Linked DNA regions of Alicycliphilus denitrificans K601. The main gene of each other region encodes a partner of the protein of the gene in region 2 in a complex. Links are inferred from orthologs where the notes say so. Each region holds a gene or a part of one and is shown on either strand. Other genes may lie near its edges.

Region 1 (3,295 bases), 3.7 Mb from region 2 along the record:
TCGAGCAGAAATACGGTCAGATCCTTGCGGTTGGCCTTGCGCACGCCGGCCTCGGCAACGCCGATACGCACCCCGGCGACGGGGTGCAGGTCTGCGGCCTGGGGGGCGGAAAGATTGACGGGCATGGAACGCTCCTGGGACAAACAAGGGGTTGAAAAGCAAACACGGGCCGCAGCCCGTGTCCGTTCATGGCCGCAGCATCAGGCGAGCTTGCCGTGGCACTGCTTGTATTTTTTACCACTGCCGCAGGGGCAGGGGTCGTTGCGGCCCACGCGCACGCCGGGCACGGCCGCCTGCTTGGCCCTGGCGGTCTGGGCATCGACCAGGGTCTCGACCTCGCCGGTCTCGGTGGGCGAGGTGTAGGTCACGTTGCTGATGCCCTCGCCGCGCTCCTCCATGGCCTGGGTGGCCTCGTCGAGCTGGGCATTGGACTGCACCTGCACGGTCATCATCAGGCGCGTGACCTCGTTCTTGACCTGGTCGATGAGCTGACGGAACAGCTCGAAGGCCTCGCGCTTGTATTCCTGCTTGGGCTGCTTCTGCGCGTAGCCGCGCAGATGGATGCCCTGGCGCAGGTAGTCGAGCGCGGAGAGGTGGTCGCGCCAGTTGGTGTCGAAGCTCTGCAGCAGCACCATGCGCTCGAACTGCGTGAAGTTCTCGGCGCCCACCTGGGCCACCTTGGCCTCGAAGGCCTCGCGCGCGGCCTGCAGCACCTTCTCCAGGATTTCCTCGTCGGTGATGGCGTCCGAGCCCTGCACCTCCTGCTGCAGCGCCAGTTGGACCTGCCAGTCGCTGGCCAGGGCCTTCTCAAGGCCCGCCAGGTCCCACTGTTCCTCAACGGACTCGGCAGGCACGTGCTGGCGCACCACATCGGTGAGGCAGTCGTCGCGCATGGCGGCGATCAGAGCCGACAGGTCGGGCGCGTCCAGGATCTCGTTGCGCTGCTGGTAGATCACCTTGCGCTGGTCGTTGGCCACGTCGTCGTATTCGAGCAGCTGCTTGCGGATATCGAAGTTGCGCGCCTCGACCTTGCGCTGCGCGCTCTCAATGCTGCGCGTGACGATGCCCGCCTCGATGGCCTCGCCGTCGGGCATCTTCAGGCGGTCCATGATGGCCTTGACGCGGTCGCCTGCGAAGATGCGCATGAGCGAGTCGTCCAGGCTCAGGTAGAAGCGCGAGGAGCCCGGGTCACCCTGGCGGCCCGAGCGGCCGCGCAGCTGGTTGTCGATGCGGCGCGATTCGTGCCGCTCGGTGGCGATGATGCGCAGGCCGCCCAGCGCCGTGACCTTGTCGTGGTCCACCTTCCACTGGGCGCGCAGCGCTTCGATCTGCGCCTCGCGCTGCTCGGGCGCAAGGGACTCGTCCGCCTCCAGCGCAGCCACGGCCTTCTCCACGTTGCCGCCGAGCACGATGTCGGTGCCACGGCCGGCCATGTTGGTGGCGATGGTGATCATGCCCGGGCGTCCCGCCTGGGCCACGATGTCGGCCTCGCGCGCGTGCTGCTTGGCGTTGAGCACTTGGTGCGGCAACCCGACCTTGTTCAGCAGCTCGTCAATGATCTCGGAGTTCTCGATCGACGTGGTGCCCACCAGCACAGGCTGGCCGCGCTCGTGGCACTCGCGGATGTCGGCGATGGCGGCCTCGTACTTCTCGCGCGTGGTCTTGTACACGCGGTCGAGCTGGTCGTCGCGGCGGCTCGGCCGGTTGGGCGGGATCACCACGGTCTCCAGGCCGTAGATCTCCTGGAACTCGTAGGCCTCGGTGTCGGCCGTGCCGGTCATGCCGGCGAGCTTGCCGTAGAGACGGAAGTAGTTCTGGAACGTGATCGAGGCCAGCGTCTGGTTCTCGGCCTGGATCTGCACGCCCTCCTTGGCCTCGACGGCCTGGTGCAGACCCTCGCTCCAGCGGCGGCCGGCCATCAAGCGGCCCGTGAACTCGTCCACGATGACGATCTCGCCGTTCTGCACCACGTAGTGCTGGTCGCGATGGTACAGGTGGTTGGCGCGCAGCGCGGCGTACAGGTGGTGCACCAGCGAAATGTTGGCCGGGTCGTAGAGCGACGCGCCTTCGGGGATCAGCCCCTGGCTGACCAGGATGCGCTCGGCGTTCTCGTGGCCCTGCTCGGTCAGGAACACCTGGTGCGTCTTCTCGTCCACCGTGAAGTCGCCGGGCTTGATCACGCCCTCGCCCGTGCGCGGGTCGGCCTCGCCCTCCTGGCGCGTGAGTAGCGGCACCACCTTGTTCATGGCCACGTACATGGCCGTGTGGTCCTCGGCCTGGCCGCTGATGATGAGCGGCGTGCGCGCCTCGTCGATCAGGATGGAGTCCACCTCGTCCACGATGGCGTAGTTGAGCCCGCGCTGCACGCGCTCGCGGGAGTCGTACACCATGTTGTCGCGCAGGTAGTCGAAGCCGTACTCGTTGTTCGTGCCATAGGTGATGTCGGCGCCATAGGCGGCCTGCTTCTCCTCGCGCGGCATCTGGGGCAGGTTCACCCCCACGGTCAGGCCCAGGAAGTTGTACAGGCGCCCCATCCACTGCGCGTCGCGGCCCGCGAGGTAATCGTTCACCGTGACCACATGCACGCCCTTGCCCGACAGGGCGTTCAGGTACACGGGCAGCGTGGCCGTGAGCGTCTTGCCCTCGCCCGTGCGCATCTCGGCGATCTTGCCGTGGTGCAGCGCCATGCCGCCGAGGAGCTGCACGTCGAAATGGCGCATCTTCATCACGCGCTTGGAGCCCTCGCGCACCACGGCGAAAGCCTCGGGCAGGATGGCATCGAGCGATTCGCCCTTGGCGATGCGGTCCTTGAATTCCTGCGTCTTGCTGCGCAGCGCCTCATCACTGAGCTTTTCGTACTCGGGCTCTATGGCATTGATGCGCGCAACCGTCTTGCGATATTGCTTGAGCAGCCGGTCGTTGCGGCTGCCGAACAGTTTGGTGAGGAAATTGGTGGCCATGCAAGCAGGACCGCGCTGCACGCAAGCGAGGCGGCAGAGCGACCGGAGTCCCTAAGATGAAGTGAATCCAGATGGGGCATTCGCCCAAAATTGCAATTGCCTGCAACCAGCGCGGCGAGCCCGAAACCGGCAATTCTACCTTTGCACAATGGCCGGCCGCCACGGGCGCCACGCGCTGGCCGGGCATCCGCAATAATCCCCACCCTGCTCCCCGTCGCCGCTGGCGCCTGCCCCGATTGCCATGAACCGTCGCCATTACGCCATCTCACTGCACCAGGCCACGCAGGAATCGCCGACCCTGGCCCGGCTGACGGCATTGACGCGCGATTCCAGCG
Region 2 (5,981 bases):
TGAACAAGATCCGCAAGGGCGACGAAGTCATCGTGATCGCTGGGCGCGACAAGGGCAAGCGCGGCACGGTTACGCTGCGCAAGGATGACTCCCATCTGGTCATCGAAGGCATCAACCTGGTCAAGAAGCACGTCAAGCCGAACCCCATGAAGGGCACCACCGGCGGCATCGTGGAAAAGGCCATGCCCATCCACCAATCCAACGTGGCCATCTTCAATGCCGCTACCGGCAAGGCCGACCGCGTGGGCATCAAGGTGCAGGCCGACGGAACGCGCGTGCGCGTGTTCAAGTCCAACGGCGCCGAAATCAAGGCGGCCTAAGGAGTCCATATGGCACGACTGCAACAACTCTATCGCGAAAAGATCGCTCCCGAACTGATCAAGCAGTTCGGCTACACCTCGCCCATGCAGGTCCCGCGTCTGACCAAGATCACGCTCAACATGGGCGTGAGCGAGGCCGTGGCCGACAAGAAGATCATGGACAACGCCGTGGCCGACCTGACCAAGATCGCAGGCCAGAAGCCCGTGGTGACCAAGGCCAAGAAGGCCATTGCCGGTTTCAAGATCCGCGAAGGCCAGGCCATCGGCTGCATGGTGACGCTGCGCGGCGCGCAGATGTATGAATTCCTGGACCGCTTCGTGACGGTCGCGCTGCCCCGCGTGCGCGACTTCCGTGGTATCTCCGGCCGCGCTTTCGACGGCCGTGGCAACTACAACATCGGCGTCAAGGAACAGATCATCTTCCCCGAGATCGAGTACGACAAGGTGGACGCCTTGCGCGGCCTCAACATTAGCATCACCACGACGGCCAAGACCGATGAAGAGGCCAAGGCACTTCTCTCGGCTTTCCGTTTCCCGTTCAAGAACTAAAGGCAGCGTATGGCTAAAGTAGCTTTGATCCAGCGCGAACTCAAGCGCGAAAAACTGGCCGCCAAGTACGCCGCCAAGTACGCGGAACTGAAGGCCATCGCCGGCGACGCCAAGCGCAGCGACGAAGAGCGCGAAGCCGCTCGCCTGGGCCTGCAGAAGTTGCCTCGCAACGCCAACCCCACGCGCCAGCGCAACCGCTGCGAAATCACCGGTCGTCCCCGCGGCACCTTCCGTCAATTCGGTCTGGGCCGCGCCAAGATCCGTGAACTGGCATTCGCCGGCGACATCCCCGGTGTCACCAAGGCCAGCTGGTAAGCGCAGCAGGAGAGATACAACATGAGCATGAGTGATCCCATCGCTGACTTGCTGACCCGCATTCGCAATGCGCAAATGGTGTCCAAGGCCACCGTGTCGGTGCCTTCCTCCAAGGTGAAGGTCGCCATCGCGCAGGTGCTGAAGGACGAGGGTTACATCGACGGCTTCGAAGTGAAGGCCGACGGTGGCAAGTCTGAACTCCAAATCACCCTGAAGTACTACGCCGGTCGCCCCGTGATCGAGCGCATCGAGCGCGTGAGCCGTCCCGGCCTGCGCGTGTACAAGGGCCGCGACTCCATTCCGCAAGTCATGAACGGCCTGGGTGTGGCAATCGTCACGACGCCCAAGGGTGTGATGACCGATCGCAAGGCGCGCGCTACCGGTGTCGGTGGCGAGGTGCTTTGCTATGTCGCTTGACGTGGCATTGAGGAGAAGACTGAAATGTCCCGTGTAGGTAAATCCCCGGTAAGCATCCCCGCAGGCGTGGATGTGTCCATCAAGGACGACCAGATCAGCGTCAAGGGTTCGGGCGGCACGCTGTCGCTCGCGCAGAATGCGCTGGTGAAGGTGTCCAGCAACGACGGCAAGCTGAGCTTCGAGCCGGTCAATGATTCGCGTGAAGCCAACGCCATGAGCGGCACCGTGCGCCAGCTGGTGAACAACATGGTGCAGGGCGTCAGCAAGGGCTTCGAGAAGAAGCTCACGCTGATCGGCGTGGGTTTCAAGGCCGCTGCTTCCGGCAGCAAGCTGAACCTGAACGTCGGTTTCTCGCACCCCGTGAACTTCGAGATGCCCGCCGGCATCACCGTGGCCACCCCCACTCCGACCGAAGTCGTGATCAAGGGTGCCGACCGCCAGGTGGTGGGCCAGCTGGCTGCCGAGATCCGCGCCGTTCGTCCTCCCGAGCCCTACAAGGGCAAGGGCATCCGCTATGCGGATGAGAAGGTCGTGATCAAAGAGACCAAGAAGAAGTAAGGAGCTGCAGCATGTTGACCAAGAAAGAGCAGCGTCTTCGTCGTGCCCGCCAGACCCGCATCCGCATTGCCCAGCAAGGCATCGCGCGTCTGACGGTCAACCGTACGAACCTCCATATCTACGCCAGCGTGATCTCTGGCTGCGGCACCAAGGTGCTGGCCAGCGCCTCCACGGCCGAGGCCGATGTGCGCAAGTCGCTCGGCGGCTCCGGCAAGGGTGGCAACACCGCCGCGGCCCAGATCATCGGCAAGCGCATCGCCGAAAAGGCGAAGGCCGCCGGTATCGAGAAGGTCGCGTTTGATCGCGCAGGTTTTGCGTATCACGGCCGCGTGAAGGCCCTGGCTGAGGCGGCCCGTGAAGCCGGCCTGCAGTTCTAAGCGGAGCGGATAAAAATGGCGAAATTTCAACCCAAGGTGCAAGACGAAGGTCGTGACGACGGTCTGCGCGAGAAAATGATCGCGGTCAACCGCGTGACCAAGGTCGTGAAGGGCGGTCGTATCCTCGGCTTCGCTGCACTGACCGTGGTCGGCGATGGCGACGGCCGCGTCGGCATGGGCAAGGGCAAGTCCAAGGAAGTGCCCGCTGCCGTGCAGAAGGCCATGGAAGAAGCGCGTCGCAAGATGATGAAGGTGTCCCTCAAGAGCGGCACGATCCATCACAACGTGACCGGCCACCATGGCGCCGCCGTCGTGATGATGGCTCCGGCCCCCAAGGGTACCGGCATCATCGCCGGCGGCCCGATGCGCGCCGTGTTCGAGGTGATGGGCATCACCGACATCGTGGCCAAGAGCCACGGGTCGTCCAACCCCTACAACATGGTTCGTGCAACGCTGGACGCCCTGGCCAATTCCACTACGCCGGCCGAAGTGGCCGCCAAGCGTGGCAAGACGGTCGAAGACCTGTTTGCCGCTTGATTGGGAGGCTCAATGACAACGCAACAAACCATCAAGATTCAATTGGTGCGCAGCCCCATCGGCACCAAGGAATCGCATCGCGCCACGGTTCGTGGCCTGGGGCTTCGCAAGCTCAACAGCGTGAGCGAACTCAAGGACACGCCTGAGGTGCGCGGCATGATTAACAAGATCAGCTATCTGGTCAAAGTCCTCTGAGAGGTTGATGATGGAACTCAATAGCATCAAGCCCGCAGCAGGAGCCAAGCACGCCAAGCGCCGTGTCGGTCGTGGTATCGGCTCCGGCCTGGGCAAGACGGCCGGCCGCGGCCACAAGGGCCAGAAGTCGCGTTCGGGCGGCTACCACAAGGTCGGCTTCGAAGGCGGTCAAATGCCCATGCAGCGTCGCCTGCCCAAGCGCGGCTTCAAGTCGCAGTCGCTCAAGTTCAATGCCGAGATCACCCTTTCGGCGCTGAATGCGCTCGACCAGGCTGAGATCGACGTTCTTTCCCTGAAGCAGGCCGGGCTCGTGCCCGCCCTGGCCCAGGTGGTGAAGGTCATCAAGAGTGGCGAACTCACCAAGGCCGTGAAGCTCACGGGCATCGGTGCCACGGCGGGTGCCAAGGCCGCGATCGAAGCGGCTGGCGGCAGCCTGGCCTGATTTGGTTCTGAAGAAAGGCATCTGTGGCTACTAACGCAGCTCAACTGGCAAAAACCGGTAAGTTTGGTGATCTGCGCCGGCGACTGGTGTTCTTGTTGCTCGCGTTGGTGGTGTACCGCGTGGGGGCGCACATTCCCGTTCCGGGAATCGACCCCGCACAGCTGCAGCAGCTGTTCAGTGGCCAGCAGGGCGGCATCCTCAACCTGTTCAACATGTTCTCGGGTGGAGCGCTTTCGCGCTTCACGGTCTTCGCGCTGGGGATCATGCCGTACATCTCGGCATCGATCATCATGCAACTGATGACCTACGTGCTTCCCACGTTCGAGCAGATGAAGAAGGAAGGGGAGGCGGGTCGCCGCAAGATCACGCAATACACGCGCTACGGGACCGTGGGCCTCGCGGTGTTCCAGTCGCTGGGCATCGCGGTCGCTCTCGAAAGCTCGGCCGGCCTGGTGCTGAGCCCCGGCTTCGGCTTCCGGATGACGGCAATGGTCAGCCTGACGGCTGGCACCATGTTCCTGATGTGGCTGGGCGAGCAGATTACCGAGCGAGGTTTGGGCAACGGCATCTCCATCCTGATCTTCGCGGGTATCGCGGCCGGTCTGCCCAGTTCCATCGGTGGCTTGCTGGAGCTGGTGCGCACGGGTGCGATGAGCATCCTGGCGGCCATCTTCATCGTGATCGTCGTGGCGCTGGTGACCTACTTCGTCGTGTTCGTCGAGCGTGGTCAGCGCAAGATCCTGGTGAACTATGCGCGCCGCCAGGTCGGCAACAAGGTGTATGGCGGGCAATCGTCCCATCTGCCCCTGAAGCTGAACATGTCCGGCGTGATTCCGCCGATCTTCGCCTCGTCAATCATCCTGTTGCCGGCGACGATCGTGAACTGGTTCAGCGCTGGCGAGTCCATGCGCTGGCTGCGTGACATCTCTGGCGCCCTGACGCCCGGGCAGCCGGTGTACGTGATGTTCTATGCGGCTGCCATCGTGTTCTTCTGCTTTTTCTACACGGCGCTGGTTTTCAACAGCCGTGAAACTGCAGACAACCTGAAGAAGAGCGGGGCCTTCATCCCCGGCATTCGGCCAGGCGAGCACACGGCGCGCTACATCGACAAGATCCTGGTACGCCTGACGCTGGCCGGTGCCGTGTACATCACCTTCGTGTGCCTGCTGCCCGAGTTCCTGATCCTGAAGTACAACGTGCCGTTCTATTTCGGCGGCACCTCGTTGCTCATCATCGTCGTGGTGACGATGGACTTCATGGCCCAGGTGCAGAACTACATGATGTCGCAGCAGTACGAATCGCTGCTGAAGAAGGCCAACTTCAAGACGACACCAGGTACCTGATTCCGACGTGCCTTTGGTAAATGCGCTATAGTGGTGGGTTCGCCAGAGAAACAACGGTTTATTGATGCCCTTCGATCCATCGCGGGCACGTGTTTTGTGTTCCGCGCAGTGGGCCGGGACGATTGGACAAGAGTTTAGGAGAATGCAATGAGAGTTTCGGCTTCGGTCAAGAAAATCTGCCGCAACTGCAAAATCATCCGCCGCAAGGGCGTGGTGCGCGTGATCTGCACGGATCAGCGCCACAAGCAGCGCCAAGGTTGATTGGGAAATATTAGAGGACGCACATGGCTCGTATCGCTGGTATCAACATCCCGCCCCATCAGCACACCGAGATTGGCCTGACGGCCATCTACGGGATTGGGCGCACCCGTGCTCGCAAAATCTGCGAAGCATGTGGAATCGCTTATTCCAAGAAGGTCAAGGAATTGACCGACGCCGATCTGGAGAAGATTCGTGACCAGATCGCCCAGTTCACCATCGAAGGTGACCTGCGCCGTGAAACCACGATGAACATCAAGCGCCTGATGGACATCGGCTGCTATCGCGGCTTCCGCCATCGCCGTGGCCTGCCCATGCGCGGCCAGCGCACACGCACCAACGCCCGCACCCGCAAGGGCCCGCGCAAGGGTGCAGCGGCACTGAAGAAGTAAGATTGAAAGATCCATATGGCCAAGTCTCCCGCCAATAACGCTGCGCAGCGCGTGCGCAAGAAGGTTCGCAAGAACGTGTCGGACGGCATCGCCCACGTGCACGCCTCCTTCAACAACACCATCATCACGATCACCGATCGCCAGGGCAACGCACTGTCCTGGGCTTCCTCGGGTGGTCAGGGTTTCAAGGGCTCGCGCAAGTCCACTCCCTTCGCAGCGCAGGTGGCCTCCGAAGTGGCGGGTCGCGCCGCCATCGAACAGGGCATCAAGAACCTGGA

The links. The genes of interacting proteins can lie anywhere in the genome.
Region 1: the proteins of secY (region 2) and secA are in contact, whole or in part, in a crystal structure (PDB 3DIN), measured with the Thermotoga maritima proteins. The link is inferred for Alicycliphilus denitrificans K601 from one-to-one orthologs. Residues at the interface, in WP_004081795.1 of Thermotoga maritima: Glu108, Gly109, Glu110, Glu111, Ala236, Glu237, Arg238, Arg239, Ile240, Thr241, Ile242, Gln243, Tyr244, Ala245, Arg246, Arg247, Val248, Thr249, Gly250, Arg251, Arg252, Val253, Tyr254, Gly256, Ala257, Ser258, Thr259, Tyr260, Leu261, Pro262; in WP_004082002.1 of Thermotoga maritima: Glu261, Ala262, Arg263, Lys300, Ala301, Arg302, Thr303, Ile304, Ile305, Leu323, Tyr324, Asp325, Pro326, Val329, Ser330, Tyr333, Ile336, Lys340, Phe345, Val349, Glu363, Phe364, Tyr374, Ser375, Gly376, Gly377, Glu393, Ile395, Thr482, Ser483.

Annotation. Positions count from the first base shown.
Region 1 is NC_015422.1:904,969-908,263, reverse strand. It holds secA (preprotein translocase subunit SecA), read right to left. Parts: upstream 2,961-3,295; coding sequence 201-2,960; downstream 1-200. Other genes in the region: ALIDE2_RS04305 (hypothetical protein), read left to right, coding at 3,202-3,295; argJ (bifunctional glutamate N-acetyltransferase/amino-acid acetyltransferase ArgJ), read right to left, coding at 1-125. UniProt on the Escherichia coli protein: Required for protein export, interacts with the SecYEG preprotein conducting channel.
Region 2 is NC_015422.1:4,557,382-4,563,362, reverse strand. What follows is about bases 2,991-5,893. They hold secY (preprotein translocase subunit SecY), read left to right. Parts: upstream 2,991-3,733; coding sequence 3,734-5,053; downstream 5,054-5,893. Other genes in these bases: rpsK (30S ribosomal protein S11), read left to right, coding at 5,719-5,893; rpsM (30S ribosomal protein S13), read left to right, coding at 5,338-5,703; rpmJ (50S ribosomal protein L36), read left to right, coding at 5,201-5,314; rplO (50S ribosomal protein L15), read left to right, coding at 3,279-3,710; rpmD (50S ribosomal protein L30), read left to right, coding at 3,086-3,268. Also shown: rplX (50S ribosomal protein L24), read left to right, coding at 1-320; rplE (50S ribosomal protein L5), read left to right, coding at 330-869; rpsN (30S ribosomal protein S14), read left to right, coding at 879-1,184; rpsH (30S ribosomal protein S8), read left to right, coding at 1,206-1,601; rplF (50S ribosomal protein L6), read left to right, coding at 1,626-2,159; rplR (50S ribosomal protein L18), read left to right, coding at 2,171-2,536; more of rpsE, read left to right, coding at 2,552-2,990; more of rpsK, read left to right, coding at 5,894-5,981. UniProt on the Escherichia coli protein: The central subunit of the protein translocation channel SecYEG. Consists of two halves formed by TMs 1-5 and 6-10.